Linked DNA regions of Terriglobus albidus. The protein of the gene in region 2 interacts with the protein of the main gene of each other region in a pairwise test. Links are inferred from orthologs where the notes say so. Each region holds a gene or a part of one and is shown on either strand. Other genes may lie near its edges. The genes, in order: priA and FTW19_RS19720.

Region 1 (11,606 bases), 1.1 Mb from region 2 along the record:
AAAGAGGTCTTCGACCTGCTGCGTGACGATCTTGCCGCCATTGAGCGGGAGTTCGTCTCACAGTCGCAATCCCAGGTGGAAGTCATCACCGAGATCGGCCGCTATCTCATCGCCGGCGGCGGCAAGCGTATCCGCCCACTGCTGCTGCTACTCAGCGCCAAGGCCCTCGGCTTCGAGGGCGATTCGCGCATCCGGCTGGGATCGGTGGTCGAGATGCTGCACACCGCCACCCTGGTCCACGACGACATCATCGACGAGGCGGACACCCGCCGCGGCCGCCCCAGCTCCAACACCACATGGGGAAACTCCAAATGCGTCCTGGCCGGCGACTGGCTCTATATGCAGGCCTTCAACGTGGCGCTGCAGGAGCAGAACTTCCATATCCTCGACCTGCTGATTTCACTGACCCAGCAGATGGTCGAAGGTGAGCTGCTGCAGATGCAGAAGCTGGGCCACCTGATCAACGAGGAAGAGTACTTCGACCTGATCTTCCGCAAAACCGCCTGCCTCTTCAAGGTCTCCATGCAGCTCGGCGCGACTCTCGCTGGCGCTCCGGACGCGATTGAAGCCCAGCTCGGCGAGTACGGCCGCAATCTCGGCCTGGCCTTCCAGATCATCGACGATGTGCTGGACCTGACCGCGACCGAGTCGACCCTGGGCAAGCCTGTCGCCAGCGACCTTCGCGAAGGCAAGGCCACCCTGGCCGTGATCCACGCCCTGGAGCGTGGCACCGGGGCCGACCGCGAAGCCATCCGCACGGTACTGGCCGACCGCAGCTTCCAGCGCGTCACGCATTCACAGATTCTGGAGATCCTCGGACGGCACGGCTCGCTCGAGTACGCACACGACACCGCCCGCGCCTACGCCGAGGCGGCTCGGCTCTCCATCGCCGACCTGCCCGACACCGACGCCAAGCGCGCTCTGCTATGGGTGCCGGCTTACGTCGTCGACCGCGACCGGTAAATAAGCACTATCTTTTCGGATCTGTCATCCTGAGCAACGCGGGGTCCCCGGTCAGCTTTGCTGACTGGGGTGACAAAGCGAAGGACCTGCTTTTCTTGCCCTAAGTAGAAGCCTGGTGATCGTCGATCTCTTGTTTTGTCATTTCGTAGCGTAGCGGAGAAATCTGCTTCTCCAATACATGCCCTCAGCGGCTAAAGCCGCTTCCTTCGCAGCTCAACTCCGGCATGGCTGAAGCCATGCCCTTAAGCAAAACCGTTGCGCACCGCGCAACTAGTTCGCACCTGCGGTGCGAATGCCTCGCTTAAGGGGACGGCTTCAGCCGTCCCGTGAAAACGCTCCATAGACGGCGGCTTTAGCCGCTGAGGGCAAATCCCACCCCACATATCCGCACCCAATCCTCGTACCCTAGAACCAGTGTCCCGCTTCGCCGACATCGCTCTACCCGTCCCTCTGGACCGCCCGTTTACCTACGCGGTAAATGGCGTCGTGCCGGCTGTCGGAGCCCGTGTTCTGGTTCCCTTCTCCGGGCAGAAGCTGATGGGCATCGTCGTCAAAGTCCATGACACTCCTCCACCTCCCGAGGTCGAGACCAAGCCGATCCAGCAGGTGCTGGATGCAGATGCCGTACTCTCCCCTGAGCAGATGGAACTTGCCGGCTGGATCAGCAGCTACTACCTGGCGCCGCTGGGCGAGGTGCTGCGCGGCATGTTGCCGCTGATGGCGGAAGTCCGCCGCGACATCACCTATCGCATCAGCGAGACAGGACGCACCATTCTCTACCAGGGAGCCGAGCTGGGCTCCTCCCGCCGCAGCAAGCTCTCACCCGAAGACCAGAACCGCGAGTACGCTGTCCTGAATTTGCTGGAAGCCGGCGATGCGCTGCGGCCGGGCCGCATCCGCTCCAGCACCGGCGCCAACAAGGCCCTGCTGGAAGGCATGGTGCGCAAGAAGTGGCTGGTCCGCGAGACCGTCGCCGAGCAGCGCGATGCCCGCCGCATGGAGCGTGTTGCGGTCCTTGTTCCCGATGCCCGGCTTCCCAAGCTGAACGCCAACCAGATGCGTCTGCTCTCGGAACTCGCCGCAGTCAACGGAAGAATGAAGCTCACCGACCTGCGTGGGCTTCCTGTGCCACAGACAACGCTTGGCACCCTGGTCCGCCGCGGCCTGGTCACCATCGAAGAGGTGCCAGAGAACTTCCATCTGGGAGCGGTCCACGCACCCGGCAAGAAGCACGCTCACGAACATACGCTGAATCCGCAGCAGCAGGCGGCCGCTGACGCCATCATTGCCGCGTTAGACAATCCCCCAGAGCAGTTCCAGCCCATCCTGCTCTATGGTGTGACCGGCAGCGGCAAGACAGCGGTCTACTTCGCTGCCATGCAGGCCGCGCTCGATCGCGGCAAGGCCGCTATTCTGCTGGTACCGGAGATCGGCCTCACCCCCGCCATGGCCGCGCAGCTTTACGCAGCCTTCGGATCGCAGGTAGCCCTGCTGCACTCGCAGCTCTCGCCCGACGAGCGCGCCGAGCAGTGGCATCGTATTCGCCGCGGCGAAGCTCCTATCGTCGTCGGTACACGGTCGGCCATCTTCGCTCCGGCGCCGAACCTCGGGCTCATCCTCGTAGACGAAGAGCATGACGGCAGCTACAAGCAGGAAGAAACGCCGCGTTACCATGCACGCGACACGGCCATCATTCGCGCCCGCCTGAACGGCGCGGCTATCGCTCTCGGCTCCGCCACGCCATCGCTCGAGAGCTGGCACAACGCCCAGCGCGGCAAGTATGCGCGCGTCGAAATGCCGGATCGCGTCTCCAACCGCCCACTGCCCGAGGTCGAGCTCATCGATATGCGCGCCGAGTTCCAGCAGACCGGCGCGGACCAGATCTTCTCGCGCACGCTGATCGAAGAGACCCGAGCCACACTGGAGCGCGGCGAACAGGTCATCATCCTGCTCAACCGCCGTGGCTACAGCTTCGTAGTGATGTGCCGCTCCTGCGGCGAAAAGATCGAGTGCCAGAACTGCGCCATCGCCATGACCTATCACAAGCATGGCCGCGCCGATGAGATGGACGATCACGCACGGGCCGGGCAACGTCTGGAATGCCACTACTGCGGCTTCCGCCGTACCGTCCCGCAGGTCTGTCCGCACTGCCAGTCAGAACACCTCTACTACCTGGGCGCAGGTTCACAGCAGGGCGAAGAGCGGCTGGCCGAGATCTTTCCCAACGCGCGCATCGGCCGCATGGACCGCGACACCGTGCGTGGCCGTGCGGACATGGAACGCCTGCTCACCCGGCTGCACTCCGGCGAGATCAATCTCCTGGTCGGCACACAGATGATCGCCAAGGGACACGACATCCACGGTGTCACGCTGGTCGGCGTTGTCGGCGCCGACTTTGCTCTCGGGCTGCCGGACTTCCGCGCTGCAGAGCGTGTCTTTCAATTGCTCACCCAGGTCAGCGGCCGCGCCGGACGCGGCGACAAACCAGGACGCGTCGTGGTGCAGAGCTATCATCCCGAGCACTACGCCATGAAGTTCGCGCAGCAGCATGACTTCCACGCCTTCGTGCAGAAAGAGCTGCAGTACCGGCGATGGATGCACTATCCCCCATTTACGGCGCTGGCAAACCTGGTCATCCAGTCTGACCATCTGGAGCAGGCAGCGGGATGGGCAGCAACGCTCGGGCGCTTCCTGGAGAAGATGTCTCTGCCGAAGGTGCGCATCATCGGTCCGGCAACAGCTCCGCTCTCTCGGATCAAGAGGATCTATCGTTTCCACTTTGTGTTGAAGTCAGAGAGTCGTGCGGCGTTGTCCGAAGCGCTGAGGGCCATGCTCGCGCATGCAGCCGAACAACAGATACCACGCGCGGCACTGATCGCCGACGTCGATGCGGTTCACTTGATGTAAATCGGGAATCGTTTCAGGACATATGCGTGGCTAAAACTGGTGGGAGCAGCGGGCTTCAGCCCGCTGATACAGGCTCAACAAGTAAATGGGCTTTAGCCCTGGGCCTTCTCTGCGCGTCAGGAGAAGGCCCAGGGCTAAAGCCCATTTCTATATTGAACCGATAGACCGTGGGCTAAAAGCCCACGGCTCCCACCGGATCGAGCTCCCGCTCGATACTCCCACATAAGCTCCGCGTATGTGGGGCACCCGGTGTATGGGTCTAATTCAGATTCCTCGAACGCCCTACCGTCCCCATGTAATGCGCGAGAACTCAGCCACCAGGCTTGCATCGGCGAAGGGCTGCAGCGAGAAACAGAGCAGGAAGATCACACCGCAGACAGCAATCACGCCAACCTGCCACGGCTCCATCTCATCGTCGAGCGGAACATTCGGATGTTTCATTGCGGGCAGCATCAAGAGCATTGCCCATAACAGCCAACCGATCCAGTAAACAGTTCCCAGCAGCATAAGCACGCCAATGGTGATCTGCGTACCAATGTGGTGTGCTTTGGGAGAGATGGCGTAAAGGATATGGCCGCCATCAAGCTGTCCGGCAGGGATGAGGTTGACGGCAGTGATCAGCACGCCTACCCAGCTTGCCACCACCATCGGGTGCGGAACGATGTTATAGATATCCGGCAGCGAGTGATTCGCTCCCTGCAGCAGCACATGAAAGATCTGCAGCAGTAGCGGCGGATTGAACCGAACGATTGAAGAAGCAACGGGCTCCGGCCTGGAGTTCGCCAGGCCCACCCATGTGGTGACGATTGCAACCAGGAAGCCCGCAATCGGGCCCGAAGCTCCGATCAACAGCAGTGCGCGGCGGGAGCGGATGCGCGACCGCAATCGGATCACGGCGCCCACCGTGCCACTGAGTGTCGGCGCCGGTAACAGATACGGCAGCGACGCACGCACGCCCACATAACGGCAGGCAGCATAGTGCGCGAACTCATGCGCCAGAAGAATGGCCAGAAGCGTCAGGGAGAACGGCAGCCCCAGCGGTAGAAGGTTCAGATGCCCAGCGATCCACACGTGGGGAACGATATCTTCGCTGCTGGTCAGTGGCGGCTTGCCCTGATTGAAGTTGACCATGTAGCGCATGCCGAGCGCCGTAGTCGTGAACAGGGTCAAGAGAAACAGCAGCAGGTGCACCCAGATGGGCGAGGATGCCGGACGCCGCGCAGCACTTACCTGTGGTGTCTCAACAACGGGTTCGGCAACAGGATTCAGGAGGCCGGCACTCATAGAACCACAAGCTTCCTATGGCTGCAGCGACGCCTGGAATGCCCAAACTCAGCCAATGACCTGAAGGTCCTTGCCGGGCTTGAAGCGAACTGCTTTTCCTGGAGTAATGCTGACCTCGGCGCCAGTCCTGGGATTACGGCCGATGCCGGTCTTGCGCGGGCGCACGTTGAAGACACCGAAGCCGCGAAGTTCAATCCTGTCTCCGGCTGCCAGAGTCTGCTTCATGGCATCGAAGATAGTGTCGACAGCCGCCTCGGCTTTCGTCCGGGGAAGGCCGGTTCGATCCACAATCCGCTGAATGAGATCTTGCTTGATCAAGAAGGATTGCCTCGCCGCCATGGAATTCTGCACGGGCTCGGAAAGACGCCATATGCATGTGCTGATGGTAGAAAGCGTTGAAAAGATTGTCAACGCGCAGCCCGTCCCGTAAGATTGCCTTTTCCGGCTCCCTTTAAAAGGGGCCTGGAATTTGTTATCGAAGGAGATTCACCCCAGACATGTCCATCAAGAGCGACCGCTGGATTCGGCAGCAGGCCATCGAACACGGAATGATTCGCCCGTTCAGCGAGAAGCAGGTACGGGAAGGCGTTATTTCCTACGGACTGTCGTCGTACGGCTACGATCTCAGGGTCTCCGATGAATTCAAGATCTTTACCAACGTCAACTCGGCCATCATCGACCCAAAGCAGTTCGATGAGCGTTCGTTTGTGACGGTACAGGCGGAATCTGTCATTGTTCCGCCGAATTCCTTTGCGCTGGCACGATCGATTGAGTACTTCAAAATCCCCCGTGACGTACTGACTATCTGCGTTGGTAAGTCTACGTACGCTCGATGCGGCATCATCGTCAACGTGACGCCGTTCGAGCCTGAATGGGAGGGTTTTGTGACCCTTGAGATCTCAAATACAACCCCTCTGCCGGCGCGCGTCTACGCCAATGAGGGCCTTTGCCAGATTCTCTTCTTCCAGTCGGATGAACGCTGCGAGGTCAGTTATGCCGATCGCGGCGGAAAATACCAGAACCAACAGGGGATTGTCCTACCGAAACTCTAAGGTTCATCCACTGGTCTCTGTTGTCGTTCCCAGGCAAAGCACGAATTTCCTCGTGTTGTGCCCGCAGCCCTTGTTGAGTAGAAATCACTGCGGAAATATGACACTAGCGTCCAAGAATCACCCTTTCCGTTTGGGTCTGATGACGACGGATCTCGTACGCCTTGCCGGCCTCGAGGCAATCTTCGAATCATCGAGGATTGAAGTCGTCCGAATCGCGATCCCCGGCGGCTTCCGAGAGGACGAGATCTCCGTCCTCATCATCGACTCTCAGGCAACGGAGCATCCGTTCGTCCTGCTGGCATCCCTCGCACGCACGCATCCCTCGCTGCTCACCATGGTTCTGGGTGATCGCACGGATCAGGAATATGTCGAAAAGGTCATCGCTGCGGGTGCGCGCGGTTATCTGACCTACTCCGCGTCAGAGCGAGACTTCCAGATGGCGATCGATGCCGTACGTGAAGGCTCCATCTGGGCGCCCCGGAAGGTACTGGCGAAACTCATCAGTCAGGCTCCAACCAACAGCCGAACTACCCCTGAGCCGCCGGAATTTACCCCGCGAGAACTTCAGGTTTTGGAGTTACTCACCGCCGGACGCTCGAATCGTGAGATTGGCCTCTCCCTCGACATTGACGAGTCTACGGTCAAAGCACACGTCGGCCGACTCATGAGGAAGGTGGGGGTGGCGAACCGTATCTCATTGACAATGTTCGCGATGCAGCACCTGTTCCCGATCTCCGGAAGGAAAAACCGGTAACTTTGGCCTATTTGCAAATTAGTAAACTTTTTTAGCACTTACGTCGATAGACCTCCGTACCGTTGCGTACTCTCTCGTAACCACTCAGAGTAATCACAGCAACACAGACCTGGGAGAAGCGGGGCTGACGGATACGGGACCCACCGGGAACGCAGCCCCCATTTTTTTACCCCCCTACTTCTCCTCACTTCACCCAATCACATCCAGCTTTCTTCGCACTTGTTCCTTCGGGACAACTTCTCTAATTGCCCGTCCATCCATTCCAATAGGACGAGGCGCTTGCGCCCGAAAGGAAGAACAACATGAAAAAGTTTGCAGCAGCACTGTGTGGCACGCTGTTGACCCTGGCTCCACTGGTTCACGCATCCGACAACTCCAAAGAGCTGGAGCGCCTTCAGGCATCCGAAGGCGTACTCAACGAGATCATGGCCACTCCGGATAAGTCGATTCCACAGAGCATTCTTGCCAGCGCTTACTGCGTCACCGTGATTCCTTCGTACAAGAAGGCTGCCTTTGTTGTGGGTGGACAGTACGGCCAGGGTGTTACAACCTGCCGCACCGGCCACGGCTGGTCTGCGCCTGTCTTTGTGAAGCTGACCGGCGGCAGCCTCGGTTTTCAGATCGGCGGTCAGGCAACCGATCTGGTCATCATTGCGATGAACCAGAAAGGCATGCAGGACATGCTGAAGAATAAGTTCAAGATCGGTGGCGATGCCGCGGCGTCAGCCGGCCCCGTGGGCCGCAACGCGCAGGCCGGAACGGACTGGAAGCTCAACGCCGAGCTGTTGACCTATTCCCGCTCCAAGGGACTGTTCGCCGGCATCGATCTGGAAGGTGCGTGGTTCGAACAGAATTCGGACGATACCCGCGATTTCTATGGATCGGCAATTCCCTTTGAGACCATCCTGAAGGGAAATACTCCTACTCCTCCTTCGGCTCATCCATTCGTCGCAACCGTGGCGAAGTACTTCGTGACCGCCAAGGCATCCAAGTAACCTCTCTTGCATCTCAACAAGTGAGGCCGCCTCTCTGGCGGCCTCACTGCTCTTCTGACTATTATGTCTGCCGCCGCACACATTACGATCTTACGGGAACAGGGCGATGCCTCGCGCCTGCTCGCAGAAGCAGGTCTGTCTCTTCTTCGTGCAACAGAGAGCACGCAGGCATTGTGCTTTGCGGTCGATACCGGGCGCACTCTCAGCGCTGCAGACGCAGGGGTTCTGCTGTATCGTCCATCTGACACCGGCTCGGTGTGGTGTGCGGAACCAGGCGCATCTATGACGCCGCTTGCTGCCGACTTCCCTATACCCGATAAAGTCATTCGCATCGATAACATCAGTACTCGCTTCGGCATACCTGCTCTGCCGGAAAAGATTTCCCGCAAAGCGTTTCGCAGCTTGCTGGCAGTTCCATTGCCGTGCACCATCGGCGCGGGAGCCCTCGTTTACATCAGCGGTCGAACCGCCGCCTTTTCCGAGGAAGGTGTGTTCTCGATCGGCGTGTTGGCATCGCAGACGGCGGCTTGCCTGGAAACCATCCGTTTACGGAAACAACTCGTCCTGCACGCCGGCGAGCAAAAGGAACATGCCAAACGTCTGAGTGAGCTTGCGGCGATTGTCACTTCATCCGACGACCCGATCCTGAGCAAGGACCTGAACGGCATCATTGCAAGCTGGAATGACGCGGCAACCCGCGTATTCGGGTATCGCCCTGAGGAGATGATCGGGCAATCCATCCTCAAGCTCATCCCACCGGAGTTCCATGCCGACGAGGAGCTTATTCTGAGCAAGATCAGAGCGGGAGAACGGATCGAACGCTTTGAAACCACGCGCTTGGCCAAGAGCGGAGAGCGGATTCCGGTCTCCCTGACGGTCTCGCCGGTCAAAGATGAAACCGGCAAAATCGTCGGCGCCTCGAAGATTCTTCACGACATCTCCAACCGCAAGCGGATGGAAGAGTCGCTCCTGCAGGCCGAGAAGATCGCAGCTACTGGACGGATGGCCGCCACCATCGCACATGAGATCAACAATCCGCTGGAAGCCGTGGTAAATCTGCTCTATCTGTTGCGGCCAATGGTGACCGATCCCCAGGGCATGACCTATCTCGAAACCGCGGAGAACGAGCTCGCTCGCGTCTCTCACATCGCCAAACAGACCCTGGGCTACTATCGCGAGCACTCTTCAGCGAAACCTACCTCCATCTCCGACCTGGTGGAGAATGCTCTCAAGGTCTATGAGCCACGTTGCAAGGCCTATCGCATCACGCTGGAGAGGCATCTGGAGTCAGACCGGAAGATTGTGTTGCGCCAGGGCGAGATGCTGCAGGTGATCTCAAACCTCATCACCAACTCTCTCTATGCCATGCCCCAGGGCGGCACCTTGACCGTTTCGGTGCAGGACGTCTCATTCCCCTCAGATGGAGTTCAGCTGCGCGTCAAAGACACGGGCATTGGTATTCCAAAGGAGAACCTCGAACGCATCTTCGAGGCGTTTTTCACCACCCGCAGCACCATCGGCACGGGGATCGGCCTATTCGTCGCAAAGCAGTTCGTGGAAGGGCACGGCGGGTCTATCCGCGTGGAGAGCAGCATCGCCCCTGAGAATCACGGAACCACCCTTGGGATCTTTCTGCCCATTCACACGTCTCACGAGCTACAAAGCCTGTAGGCCCGGTGTCGACACGGCATGGAGCGTTTTCCTGCAGGTGTAGTGCCTCCGCATCGTATGGGCGTTTTCCGCAATGAAAACGCCGCTGCGCGCCGCGTCTGGGATACCCAGCAGCAGGGAAAACGCTCTAGACTGTTGTTTTGGCAACAAGCACGAACAAATCCGCGACCTTTCGCCACTGGCTTGAATTCATTCCCCTGTGGCTTCTTGTTGGCGCCCTGCGCATCCTGCCCCGCTTTCTGGCACGGATCGTCGGCGCTGCCGTGGGTGCTGCGGCATTTCATCTGCTCTCCCGGCTTAGAAAAACTGGAATCCGCAACCTGGAGATCGGCTTTCCGGCGATGCCTCCCGAGGAGCGGGAAGGCATTCTGCGCTCACTCTACCGGCACCTCGGATGGCAGCTCGCGGAGTTCTGCCAGATGGCGGGATACACCGCCCAGCGCGCCAGCCAGTTCATCCGCTACGACGGCCTGGATAACTACCTGAAGGCTCGGGACAAAGGCCACGGCGTGCTGATCATCACCGGCCATCTGGGAGCATGGGAGCTCTCAAGCTTCTTCCATTCCCTGCGCGGCTTTCCGATGGCCATGGTGATCCGGCGTCTGGACAATCCGCTGGTCGACAGATTCGTCAACGGAATCCGCTGCATGCACGGCAACCGTGTCCTTCACAAAGATGACTCCGCCCGCGGTCTGCTGCGCGCCATGCATCAGGGAGAAACGGTCGGCATCCTGATGGACACCAACATGACGCCGCCCCAGGGCGTCTTCGTTCCATACTTCGGGACCCAGGCATGCACCGGCGCAGGCCTGGCACGCGTCGCTCTCAAGACCAATGCCGCCGTGCTGGCGGGCTTCCTGTTATGGCATGAAGCAGAGAAACGCTATGTACTGCACTTCGGTCCGGAGATTGAGCTGACCCGCACCGGCGACCACGAGATGGACGCAATCACCAACACCGCTCGCTTCACCTTGGAGATCGAACGCTATGTGCGCGAATATCCTGACCAGTGGCTATGGGTGCACCGCCGCTGGAAGACACGGCCTGAAGGAGAAGCGAAGCTTTATTAAACCCAGGACGTGTCCTCAAACTCCTGCCGTCAGCGTTGCGTGCGAAAATTGGTCCAGATGAGGCGGAGGCCGAAGGCTGTGGCGGGGGCCACAGTCGAAGCTGACAATGTAAAGTACGGAGGCACACCTCATGTTTGACCTTTCGCAGCTAGCAGCGAAGATTACGGCCTCCGGCTGTCCCACCTTTGCCTCGGCCGATGAGGGCCCGGGTGAGATCGCTCGCGTTTCTGCTATCAGCAAAGCGACGCCGGATGCTGTCGTCTTCGCCAGTGATGAAAAGACGCTGGAGGCTGCTCTGCTCTCGGCAGCCGGGGCAATTCTGACTAAGCCTACGCTCGCTGCCGAGATCTCCGACCCTCGCATCGTTCTGACCAAAGATCCGCGGCTTGCCTTTTCCCTGGCAGCGCAACATCTCCTGGCTCCGCAGAGGACGGAGATTCATCCCTCTGCCGTCGTGGATGAGACCGCCACTATTGGGAAGGGCGTAAGCATAGGCCCCTACACCGTCATTGAGGCGCGAGTGAGCATCAGCGATGGTTGCGTCATCGGGCCTCGCGTCACCATCCATGCGGACACGATTCTTGGTGCTCGCTGCGTCATTCAGAGCGGCGCCGTTCTCGGCTCCTTTGGCTTCGGCTATGCACGCTCCTCTTCCGGAGCCTATACGCTGTTTCCCCAACAGGGGACGCTGACCCTGGAGGACGATGTCGAGGTGGGCGCAAACTCTACCATCGATCGCGGCGCTCTGGAAGAGACCCGCATCGGCCAGGGCACAAAGATCGACAACCTGGTGCACATCGGGCACAACTGCCGCATCGGAAAGCACGTAGTCATCGCGGCGCAGACAGGCATCTCCGGAAGCTCCGTGGTGGAAGACGGAGCGATCCTCGGGGGACAGGTCGGTATCGGC
Region 2 (11,215 bases):
TGGCCGCAGGCGCCCACGGGCTACAAGGTGGAGATCTACGCTCAGGGATTTGATATCCCGCGCCTGATGCGTACAGCTCCCAATGGAGACGTGTTTCTGGCGGACTCCGGCGCCGGCACGATTAAGGTGCTGCGCGGGGTAGGTGCTGATGGCAAAGCCGTGACGGTAGAAACCTTTGCCAGCGGACTCGACCGTCCGTTCGGAATTGCCTTCTATCCGCTGGGACCGAATCCTCAGTATGTCTACGTGGCCACGACGAAGTCGCTCTATCGCTATGCGTACAAGAATGGCGATCTAAAGGCCGCGGATAAGAGCGAGCAGTTGATTGAAAAGCTCTATCCGATGGCTCCCGGTAGCGGTCATTGGACACGTGATGTTGTCTTCTCGAAGGACGGAAAGCGGATGTTTATCTCCGTGGGTTCAGGCTCGAATGTGGATGACATGGATACGCATCCCCAGGAAGAGCATCGTGCCGATGTGCTCGAGTTCACGCCCGAGGGTAAGTTCGTGAAGGTGTATGCCGCAGGCATTCGTAACTGCGTGGGTGAGGCCGTCAATCCCACGACAGGCGAGCTGTGGTGTTCGACCAATGAGCGTGACAACCTCGGCAACAACTTGGTGCCGGACTACATCACCAGCGTGAAAGAGGGCGGCTTCTATGGCTGGCCCTGGTTTTACATGGGCGGTCATCAGGATCCACGCCACGAAGGCAAGCATCCGGAGCTGAAGGCGAAGGTCATTACGCCGGACGTCCTGGTGCAGCCTCATATGGCTTCGCTGCAGATAATGTTCTATCCCGGTGGACAGTTCCAGGGCGTCACTGGAGATATCTTTGCGGCAGAGCATGGAAGCTGGAACCGCAAGATTCGTGCAGGGTACGAGGTGATTCGTGTCCCGATGAAGAACGGCAAGCCCACTACCGGTGAATACGAGGACTTCCTGACCGGCTTCGTTACGTCCGAGGGCCAGGTCTGGGGACGGCCGGTAGGTGTTACCACGGCTAAGGATGGCTCCCTGCTGGTGAGTGACGATGGCTCCCGCACTATCTGGCGGGTCAGCTATACCGGGAAGAAGTAGGCGTATCGAGGTTGTATCGATGAATGGTGTGGTCTTCAAATAGCCTGCTCATCTCCACGCGGAAACGTGGTGGGAGCAGCGGGCTTCAGCCCGCTGATTTGGAGCACATAAACGACGGGCTTTAGCCTAATGTCACTTACTTTTTGTTTTTGGTAGAGGGCCGAAGTGATGTTTGGAGGGGAAGGATTTGCCTCTACCCCAGACTTCTCTGGGGTAAGAACGTTTTTTCTTTCGTTGAGGCAGCTTTGCTTTGGAGATGTAATCGAGTAGCCGGTCGTAGGTTTGTTGTCTGAGGACTGGGTTTGGAGAGCAGAGTTTCGGGCTCATGGCATTGATCAGGCCGTAGGCCTGGGTGAAGCTCAAGATTCGTGGATCGACGCCGGCCCTGCGGGCGGCGGTGGCCATAAAAGCCCTGACCAACCCATAGGCTACGACGGCGATAAGCAACTCTTTCTCTACCGCAGCTTGGCTTTTGCCATGCAGGTGCTCCAGCCGCAGAGTTCCCTTCAGGGTTCTGAGATCCAGTTCCAGATTCCAGCGTTCTCCGTACAGAGCGACGATCTCGTCGGCCTCCTGCTCCAGCGTAGTGAACAGATAGAGGCTGTCGCGAAAACCCTTGGCCGAACGCACGATCAAGCGGCCTTTTATTTCAGCATCCGCCAGCTCTGGGTATTTTTTGCGTTCCTGCGCGCTGGGTTTCCAGCACACCAAAAACTCCCCCTGAGCCGGCAGAGATTTACCTCCCAGGGAGAGGGCCCGTGCCTTGCTCAGACGGAACAGAGCTTGATGCCCGCTGCCGATCACTTCCTGCGCAAAAGCGAAGATCCCGAAGCCGCCATCCCCGATAATCACACTGCCGGCGGGGGCCCGGCTCAGAACCTTCTTCGCAAGGTTTTGCTCGCTCACCGCCTCCGGTCCATACATCGGTCCCCAGGCTGGACGTTGTGCGATCCCTGTCCGCACATCATGCAGGCAGACCCACTTCATGATCCCCCAGTGACCGAGACCGTGCTGGTTTCGGCCCGCTGGAAATGCCTTCAAGATATCGGCTGTATGCTCCAGGCGCACACTGCTGCCATCCAGCAGCAGCACCGGGCGACCCCATTTCGCCTCCGCTTCGATCTGATCGCTCAGTGCGGCCAACGTCTGATCGCAGACCTGTTCCACCGTCTCGGGGCTGATTCGCCCACATGCCCGGGCGTAGCCGCCAGTGTTGGCTGAAATACGTCCCCCTTGCACGCGCTTGCTGTTGGGTAGCAGCCTATCCAGACGACCACCCAACAGCGCATGAACAGCTTCCTGCTGCGTCCCGTGTTCACTCAGACGCTGCAGCAACATCATCTCCACCACTACTGGCAACGTGTAGATTTGGCCACCACCGCCAAATTCCCCCCACGAGATAACAGGAACAACCCGTTCAAACAGCTTCAGTAGGTTTTCTGCTTCCGCCTTGATCTCCATCCAGACCTGACGCGATTCCCAGAGCTCTTACAGATTGCTTCTTATCTCCCTCTCCTGCACACAATTTTTCAACTCACAGGTACAAAGTAAGTGACATTAGGCTTTAGCCCTGGGTCTCTCGATTCTGCCGAGCAAAGGCCCAGGGCTGAAGCCCATTCTTGTGCAGGGCTGTAAACCGTGGGCTGAAGCCCACGGCTCCCACCCTGTTCGAACTACGTTCGAACAGGCCATACGTTCTGGGAAGACTCTGCTGAACCCGCCTTGTTTCATTCTGCTGGCAAGCAGAGACGTTCAACTGGTAGGGTTCTGGTATGCACGCTTCCCAACTGACCCTCTATATTGGCGCGGTCTTTATTCTGGCTATCGCGCCCGGGCCGGATAACATTCAGGTTCTTGTTCGCGGCATCTCACAGGGACGTATGGCCGGCTTTGTCGCTGCCTGCGGCTTTGCTTTCGGTGTCATCTTCCACACGACCATTGCGGCTGTAGGTCTGGCCGCCGTCCTGCGGGCCTCACCGGTTGCGTTTCAGATGATCAAGTACGCCGGCGCGGCCTACCTGTTCTGGATCGGCATTAAGAGCTGGCGTAGCGGCTCGCTCTCGGTAGCAGGGAATGCACCGAAGAAGTCGCTCTGGCTGGTCTTCCGTCAGTGTGTGATCGGCAACATGCTGAATCCTAAGGTGACGCTTTTCTTCCTTGTCTTTCTGCCGCAGTTCGTGCAGAAGAATGGACCTTCGCCGGCAATCCAGATGATGATTCTCGGCGGCATCTTCATGATGATGGCCTTCCTCGTCTTCAGCACGATCGGCATCTTTGCCGGAACAGTAGGCGCGTGGCTCAAGCGGAACCCAAAGGCAGGCGTGTGGCTTGATCGCCTCGCCGGGACTACTTTCATTGGTGTAGGTCTGAAGGTTGCGTTTGGAGACTAAAAAAGCCTAGAGAGTTTGTAGTCTCACTACAGAGAGATCCTTGCATCTCTTTCGGTTTTATCGTGATCTAACCTCTCGCACCTACAACAGGTACTACAAGGAGAGATGCCATGGCAGAGACGAAGAAAGTTGCGCTCATTACCGGAGCAAACAAAGGGATAGGTTTTGAGACCGCCAAACAGCTCGGCGAGCAGGGAATCACTGTCGTGGTTGCCGCCCGCGACCAGCAGAAGGCCGATGGCGCCGCGCAGAAGCTGAAGGCTGCCGGTATCGATGCCTATCCTGTTGTGCTGGAGATTACCCGCTCCTCCGATTTCCCGAAGGTGTACGACTTCCTCGATAAGACCTTCGGCAAACTCGACATCCTGATCAACAACGCCGGTGTCAGTGAAGGCGGTGACGACTGGATGGCGAACACAGCGCCGACCGTGACACAGAAACAGCTGCGCGATGTCTTCGATACCAACTTCTTTGGCCTGATTGAGCTGACGCAGACACTACTGCCACTCGTCCGCAAGAGCCCTGCCGGGCGCATTGTGAATCTCTCCAGCATTCTGGGGTCACTCACGCTGCACGCCGATCCGGCCTCGCCGATCTACGGCAGCAAGATGGTTGCGTATAACGCTTCAAAGGCCGCGCTGAACTCCTACACCATTCATCTGGCGGCGGCGCTGAAGGATACGCCGATCAAGGTCAACGCCGCTCATCCCGGTTGGGTCAAGACCGACATGGGCACTAGTGCCGCTCCGATGGAGATTCCTGACGGCGCGAAAACCTCAGTACGCCTCGCCACACTGTCCGCAGACGGCCCGACAGGCGGCTACTTCCATATGGACCAGACGCTGCCTTGGTAAGGCAGTTGCCAGTTTACAGTCGCCAGTAAAAGCCGCAGGAAGACACTGTGTATGTCTTCCCGCGGCGTCGTTCTTAAACTGGCAACTGGAGACTGTTAACTGGCAACTTTCTTTTTCCCGACCTCCCACGCCTTCGCATACTTCCAGCTCGCATAGGCGGCATGGTAGAGGTGGAGCATCAGGCCTTCGCGGCCGTCGAGGAAGCCGAGGCGGAACCAGAAGTTCCATTTCAGCTGAAGCAATGGCCGGATGACCACGTTCCAGACGAAGGTGAGATACCCGCGGCTGACCACGCCCTGTTGGGCGAGCATCTCCGAACCAAGCCCGCTATAGCGGTTCATGTGTTCCACGAAGTCGGCGATGGTGGGATAGGGATAGTGAACCAGTGCGCCTTCCAGCTCATCCGATTCTCCCTCAAAGGTGATCGTCTCGTGCACCAGGCGGGCACCGAAGGTGGCAGCGCCGCGACGGAAAAGTCGAAGCTTGCTATCCGGGTAAAAGCCGCCATGCCTGATCCAGCGGCCGAAGATGACGTTCCTGCGCGGCAGATAGTAAGCGTCGTGAGGAGGGTTAGATGGCAGCAGAATATGCAACTGCTCGGCGAGTTCTGGGCTTACCAGTTCATCGGCGTCGAGCGAAAGGATCCAATCCCCAGTGCACTTGGCAATCGCCGAGTTCTTTTGTCCGGCATAGCCCTTCCAGGGTTCTTCGTAGACCTTGGCGCCGAAGCTGCGAGCCAGCTCGACGGTTTTATCGGTGGATCCGGAATCCACCACAATGACCTCATCGGCGAACTGCAGCGAGGGCAGAGTCCGGCGGAGGTTCTCTTCTTCATTCAGGGTAATGATGGCGACAGAAAGCGTCATCGTACGCTCAGACTAACCGCGCCCGGGCGATCTGGGTAATAAAAATTAGCCAAGCACGATGGAATCGTCGCTGAGGTGCTCGCGCAGCAGGCGCTGCGTCAGCGGCTGCAGTGCTTCGCCCGTTTTTGGCAGCACAAACTGGCCATCGTGCCACTCCAGCTTGAACGAGGTCGACAGAGCCGAGATCCAGATCTGGCGGACAGGCGTATTTGGGGTAAAGACGAACTTTGCGCTGCCGTCCTCAAAGAGAACATTCAGCACGCCATTCTTCTCTTCCACCTCGAAGCCGCCATCTTCTTCGGCTTCAATTAACGCCTGCTTCAGGCTCTCGAGAGCGTTGTCACTCTCCCTGCGAAATGCGGCTTCGTCCAGCATGGTTTCAGTCTACCAATCCCCGGCCAAAGACGAAGCCGCGCCAGGCACAGAGGCCGGGCGCGGCGAAAGGAACGGAGAAAATTCCGCTTAGAAAGGGATATCGTCGTCGGTAATACCGGTCCCGGCGAAGTCGTCCACCGGTGCAGGCGAGCTGGAGCCAAAGCTGGCGGTATTGCCGCGAGAGTAGTTGCCACCACCCTGACCGCCCTGACCACCGCCGCCACCAAGCAGCGTGAGCTCATTCACCAGGATCTCGGTGCGGTACTTCTTTTGTCCGCTTTCCTTGTCATCCCAGCTTCGCGTCTGGATCTTGCCTTCGACGAAAAGCTGTGTGCCTTTCTTGACGTAGTCGCGAACGATCTCCGCGGTGCGGCCGAAGCAGACAAGGTTATGCCATTCGGTCTTATCAACCCAGTTGCCAGTCTGATCTTTCGCGCGTTCGGCTGTGGCCAGGCCGAACGTTCCCACCATCGTGCCGCTGGGGGTCGAGCGGATCTCGGGATCCTTACCCACATTGCCCAACAGGATCACTTTATTTACACCACGCGCCATATCGTTTCTCCACTTCTCTCTCTAATCGGTTGCACCGAGGATACTAGGATCGAACTATTCCCTCAAATCCTATTCCCTCAAATCTTTGAGCCACTTTGCCATCCCCAAAAGGAAGAGCAGGCAACCCATCGGCAGGCAGCACATGGCTACCATCAGGCCAAGCCAGCCCGTATTGGTATGAGGGCCCTGCCGCGTAAGTCCACCGAAGACAGTGGCCGTCAGCAACGCGGACAGAAGTCCCACCAGCAGAATGCCGCCGCCGTACTGCAACAGGGTTTTCGTGTCTTTCTTCATCTCTCGAATTCGCACATCACCGTTAGGTGCAATATCCTTAGCGCCTGATCGCCGCCTGCATGAGGTAAACCACGACACCAGTGACCGAGACGTACATCCACAGAGGGTAGGTGTACTTCGCCAGAGCACGATGCTGTGGAAAGCGTTCTGTCAGCGACAGGAAGAAGGTAATCAGCACAATCGGCAGCGCAACCACGCTGGTAAGAATGTGCGAGATCAGAAGCAACAGGTAAGTCCACCAGACGCCGCCAGTGTGCGCGATCGGCAGTTTGGTTTCGCCATGCAATGCAAAATTGCCCAGGTAGCTGACCAGGAAGAGTGTGGAAAAGAAGAACGCCGCAAACATCATCGTGCGGTGTTGCTTGACCTTCTTGGCCATGATGAAGCGCACGCCGATCAGGATGCAGATGGCGCTGAGCCCGTTCAGCAAGCCATTCAGTGCCGGCAAAAAAGCAAGCTGTGTGCCTGCCATATCGACCGGCTGGTGGAAATAGACAAGCCAGAAGATGAAGGCGCTGGCAGCGGCGCTGACCGCGATAATCGTCCAGATCACGCTCGCCGGCGTGTGGATTCTAGGAGCTCCGGCAGGAGTTGTTGCCATTAGAAGAAGATCCTTCCCTGGGCGTTCAGCATCATGGCCGCCAGCAACAGCGGCAGATAGATGACAGACGCTTTCAGCAGATCGCGTGCATAGGCTCGCGATTTCAGTGGGTCTGTTTCTTTCAGAATCCTGGCGAAGCGCACCGTGTACCACAGGTAGCCAAGGCTCAGGATGGTTGCGGCGATGGAGTAGGGAATTCCGGTCACTCCCAGCCATGTCGTCCACAAGCTCACGGGAATCATGAGTACGGCGTAGAAAAGGCTTTGGGCCACGGTCGTCAGCCCGTTGGGCGAGACGACGGGCGTCATCTTGATGCCGGCGCTGGCATAGTCTTCCCGGTACATCCAGGCGATGGCCATGAAGTGCGGGAACTGCCAGACAAAGAGCACAGCGAACAGGGCGACACCGGGCCACTCGATCATGCCGCGGGCGGCTGTCCAGCCAATCAGCGGCGGCAGGGCGCCCGGGAAGGCTCCAATGAAGGTCGCCAGCGTGGTCATACGTTTCAACGGCGTATAGATTCCGACGTAGCCGACAGCGGTGATGAGCGTGAGGGTACCCGTCAGAAGATTGGTCTCATGCGCCAGGAACATCGACCCGAAGAAGACGGCAGCGAACCCCAGAAGCAGGCCATGCAGCAGACCGATACGGCCGGCTGCCATGGGACGACGCGCTGTGCGTCGCATCTGTGCGTCGCTGCGGCGCTCCAGGGCCTCGTTCAACGCCGCGGAGCCTGCAGTAACCACGGCCATGCCGCCCAGGGTGTTGAGCAGGCCCATGTTGAAGGGGCTGATGCCGCTGCGGAGCGAGCCCAGATAGAAGCCGGCGGCGCCGGTGATGACGACGAGCAGGGTGACACGGGCCTTGAACAGCTCCGCATAGTCCATCATCCACTCGCGAAACCGTGAGGCCGCGGCGGAGCCCGTCAGATCCTGAGTTGTTGCCGGAGATTGCACGCTCCTTCTAGGATACCGCGCTGATTTCTGCTACAGGGCCTCAGTGGGAGCCCATATAGAAAATCGGCTGCCGTAGCAGCCGATTTTCGGACAGATTCTGCGGTAGCTGCTTCTCGAAATACGCCCTAACCCTGGCACATTGCCGCGAACCGCATCCAGAGGTGAGTTTGTCCGAACGGAATCCGTGTCAGGTGCACCACGATGAGCGCCAGGGCCGGAATCCAGGTAGCGCGATGGATTCTTTTCAGCGTGATGAGGTCGTAGACCATGATGGCGGCGAGCAGTACGAAAAGCACGAGTGACTGCTTCAGACCGGTCAGGCTGGGCCATACCGTGTACGGAAAGCGGCCGACGGCGGCATCCAGAATGGCGATGGTTGCGATCATGATCAGCCGCTTGTGCGCCTGGGGCGTGCGGCGGGCCAGGTAGCTCCATCCGGCAAACCATGCGAAAAGTCCGGCACCTGTGACTGGAACAATAAAGAAGGTCAGCGGATCGAGACCTGAGCCGGGAGGAGACATGTTGCGCCGTAACGCGTCCAGAGCCGCAGCCATGGCGATGACGACCCAGCCCGCCGCCAGGCTGAAGCCCCACAGACCTACCGTCATGTGCAGTTTCACCTTGCGGGCGGAGACGAGGCCGATCTGGATAATCAGGGTAATCAACCACAATGTTGCCGCGATGGCGTGTACGTGAATGGTTGGGCTGGGAAGTTTGGCGTGGACCATGCCAGCGGCGTAGTAGGTTTTTGAGAATCCGAACCAAACCAGGAGAAGCATCAAGCCGCACAGCATGGGAAAGAAGATACGGTCCGGATGTACCGGCCGTTTTACAGCCACAGCAGTCGTTGCCATGAAGCATTTCTCCTGTAGGTGTCGTGTAGAGATTCGTTATCTATGGGCGTTTTCCGCAATGAAAACGCCGCTGCACTCCCCTTCCGGGCTACCCAGCAACAGGAGAAATGCTCTAGCATTCGTCCTTTGTGGATTTTGGGAATTTACCAAGCCCTTCCGGCAGGGCAGATTTACCATAAGCCTTGATGCCGTCCGACGCTACAACTTTTCCATTGCAGAAGGATTTCGTCCGTCTGGCGAAATCGCACACCCTGGTTCCGGTCTACCGCACGGTGACCGCCGATCTCGAGACTCCGGTTTCCGCCTTCCTGCGCATTGCCGCCGAGGAGCCGGAGGCATTTCTGCTGGAGTCCGTTGAAGGCGGCGAGCGCATTGGCCGCTACACCTTCATCGGCATTCAGCCGTATCGCCGCATGACCTCTCGCGGAACGTCGATTACCGTCACGGAAGGGAAGCGGACGCGGAACTTCACCGGCGATATCTTCGCAGAGCTGAAAGCGGCATTGACGGCACATAAACCGGCCAAGCTGCCGGGCCTGCCTCCATTTACCGCGGGGGCTGTGGGCTTCTTCAGCTATGACGTCGTTCGTCAGATCGAGCGCCTGCCGGAGCTCGCCACAGACGAGCTGCATGTGCCGGATGCCTGCCTGATGTTCTTCGATCAGGTGCTGGCTTTCGACCATGTGAAGAAGGCGATCCACCTGATTGTGACCGCGGACGTGACGAAAACCTCTCCGACGACAGCGTACAAGCGGTCTGAGAGCCGGCTGAATGCGCTGGAAAAACGCCTGCATACGTCACTGAAACGGACGCGGAAGCGGAAGAACGAGGCGAAGCTCGAGATCAAGCCGCGGACCCGCAAGGCTCAGTTCCTTAAGGCTGTGGAAAAGACGAAGGAATATATCGCCGCGGGCGACATATTCCAGTGTGTTCTGTCGCAACGCTTCGACGTCACCCCGGGTGTGGATGCCTTTGAGGTCTATCGTTCGCTGCGTATCGTCAATCCCAGCCCGTACATGTACTTTCTCCGTTTCCCGATGGACGGTGTTCCGGCGCATATCGTCGGCTCATCGCCGGAACTGCTGGTGCGCGTTCACGGATCGAAGGTGGAGTACCGTCCGATTGCAGGCACGCAGCCACGGGCGGAAGACCCGGCGGAGGATCTCGCGCTGGAGCTGCATATGCGCCAGGACCCGAAGGAGGTTGCTGAGCATGTCATGCTGGTTGACCTGGGCCGTAACGACGTGGGCCGCGTCTCCGAGTTCGGATCGGTCAAGGTGACGGATCTGATGTTTGTCGAGCGCTATTCGCATGTCATGCATATGGTCAGCTCGATCGAAGGTACCCTCCGTGATGGCCTCAACCCGATGGACGCCTTCCGTGCCTGCTTCCCCGCGGGCACTCTATCAGGTGCGCCGAAGATCCGCGCCATGGAGGTGATCGAGGAGTTGGAGCCGTCACGCCGTGGCGTATACGGCGGCAGTGTGCTGTATGCGGATTTCTCCGGAAATCTCGACTCCTGCATCGCGATCCGTACGTTGTTCATGCATGGCAAAGAGGGGCATATCCAGGCCGGCGCCGGCATTGTGGCCGATTCCGTGCCGGAGAAGGAGTTCCAGGAGAGCGTAAACAAGGCGCGCGCAGTGGTGCGGGCAATTGAGCGAGCCAGGACGCAATCCTAAGCAGCTAGAGGATTTTTCCTGTAGGTGTAGAGCAGGGCTTGTGCGTTTTCCTCAATGAAAACGCCGCTGCACGCTACTCCCGGAATACCCGGCAACAGGAAAAATGCGCTAAACGAGGTTCAAACAGAAAAAGCGCGCAGCATTCGCTGCGCGCTTTTCTTATCTGCTGAAACGCGATCAGTGCGGTGAATGACCGTTCGGTTTGCCGCCGCCTTCATCCCCGTTCGTGGCGGCCAGCGCCGTCTGGATGTTATTCCAGACATCTTCGGAAGGATCGATATCGCTGCCAGGATCAAGCAGCATGCGGGCCTGTTCTGCGATGTACTCCAGGTCGCGAACCAGAGCTGCACAAGTCGGGCAGGTGCTCAGGTGCGTCGCATAAACGGGATCGTCCGAGAGCCTGCCTCCCTTGGAGTTAGCAAAGAGCTCTGGGAGCTGTTCCTGGAACTCCGCGCAATCGATCGTGCGGATTGGTGTGGAATCGGACACTTAAGCAACCTCCTGCCGGGCAGCCATCTCATTCTGCTTAAGTAATTCGCGGAGCTTGAGGCGGGCCTTATGCAACTGGGATTTGGAATTGCCGGTAGAACACTCAAGCATGGCGGCAATCTCATTGTGCTCATAGCCTTCGATGTCATGCAACACGAAGACCAGACGATATCCCGGGGGAAGGGTAGCAATAGCGCGTTCGAGCGCGACGCGATCGACGGAGCC

The links.
Region 1: the proteins of FTW19_RS19720 (region 2) and priA interact in binary tests that used the Escherichia coli proteins (3 or more experiments, as listed by UniProt). The link is inferred for Terriglobus albidus from one-to-one orthologs.

What each region holds. Positions count from the first base shown.
Region 1 is NZ_CP042806.1:6,070,607-6,082,212, forward strand. Bases 1,016-4,123 are described here. They hold priA (replication restart helicase PriA), read left to right. Parts: upstream 1,016-1,377; coding sequence 1,378-3,870; downstream 3,871-4,123. Also shown: FTW19_RS24260 (polyprenyl synthetase family protein), read left to right, coding at 1-963; FTW19_RS24270 (site-2 protease family protein), read right to left, coding at 4,153-5,154; FTW19_RS24275 (HU family DNA-binding protein), read right to left, coding at 5,203-5,472; dcd (dCTP deaminase), read left to right, coding at 5,652-6,206; FTW19_RS24285 (response regulator transcription factor), read left to right, coding at 6,346-6,960; FTW19_RS24290 (lipid-binding SYLF domain-containing protein), read left to right, coding at 7,263-7,955; FTW19_RS24295 (two-component system sensor histidine kinase NtrB), read left to right, coding at 8,019-9,626; FTW19_RS24300 (lysophospholipid acyltransferase family protein), read left to right, coding at 9,767-10,696; FTW19_RS24305 (UDP-3-O-(3-hydroxymyristoyl)glucosamine N-acyltransferase), read left to right, coding at 10,827-11,606.
Region 2 is NZ_CP042806.1:4,937,481-4,948,695, reverse strand. Bases 4,383-7,099 are described here. They hold FTW19_RS19720 (single-stranded DNA-binding protein), read right to left. Parts: upstream 6,115-7,099; coding sequence 5,650-6,114; downstream 4,383-5,649. Other genes in these bases: cyoE (heme o synthase), read right to left, coding at 7,009-7,099; FTW19_RS19710 (DUF420 domain-containing protein), read right to left, coding at 6,446-7,009; FTW19_RS19715 (hypothetical protein), read right to left, coding at 6,184-6,408; cyaY (iron donor protein CyaY), read right to left, coding at 5,233-5,562; FTW19_RS19730 (glycosyltransferase family 2 protein), read right to left, coding at 4,417-5,187. In the rest of the region: FTW19_RS19750 (PQQ-dependent sugar dehydrogenase), read left to right, coding at 1-1,077; FTW19_RS19745 (IS4 family transposase), read right to left, coding at 1,210-2,538; FTW19_RS19740 (LysE family translocator), read left to right, coding at 2,850-3,467; FTW19_RS19735 (SDR family oxidoreductase), read left to right, coding at 3,578-4,321; more of cyoE, read right to left, coding at 7,100-7,965; FTW19_RS19700 (hypothetical protein), read right to left, coding at 8,091-8,819; trpE (anthranilate synthase component I), read left to right, coding at 9,005-10,501; FTW19_RS19690 (hypothetical protein), read right to left, coding at 10,679-10,990; FTW19_RS19685 (RNA polymerase sigma factor), read right to left, coding at 10,991-11,215. UniProt on the Escherichia coli protein: Plays an important role in DNA replication, recombination and repair. Binds to ssDNA and to an array of partner proteins to recruit them to their sites of action during DNA metabolism. Acts as a sliding platform that migrates on DNA via reptation.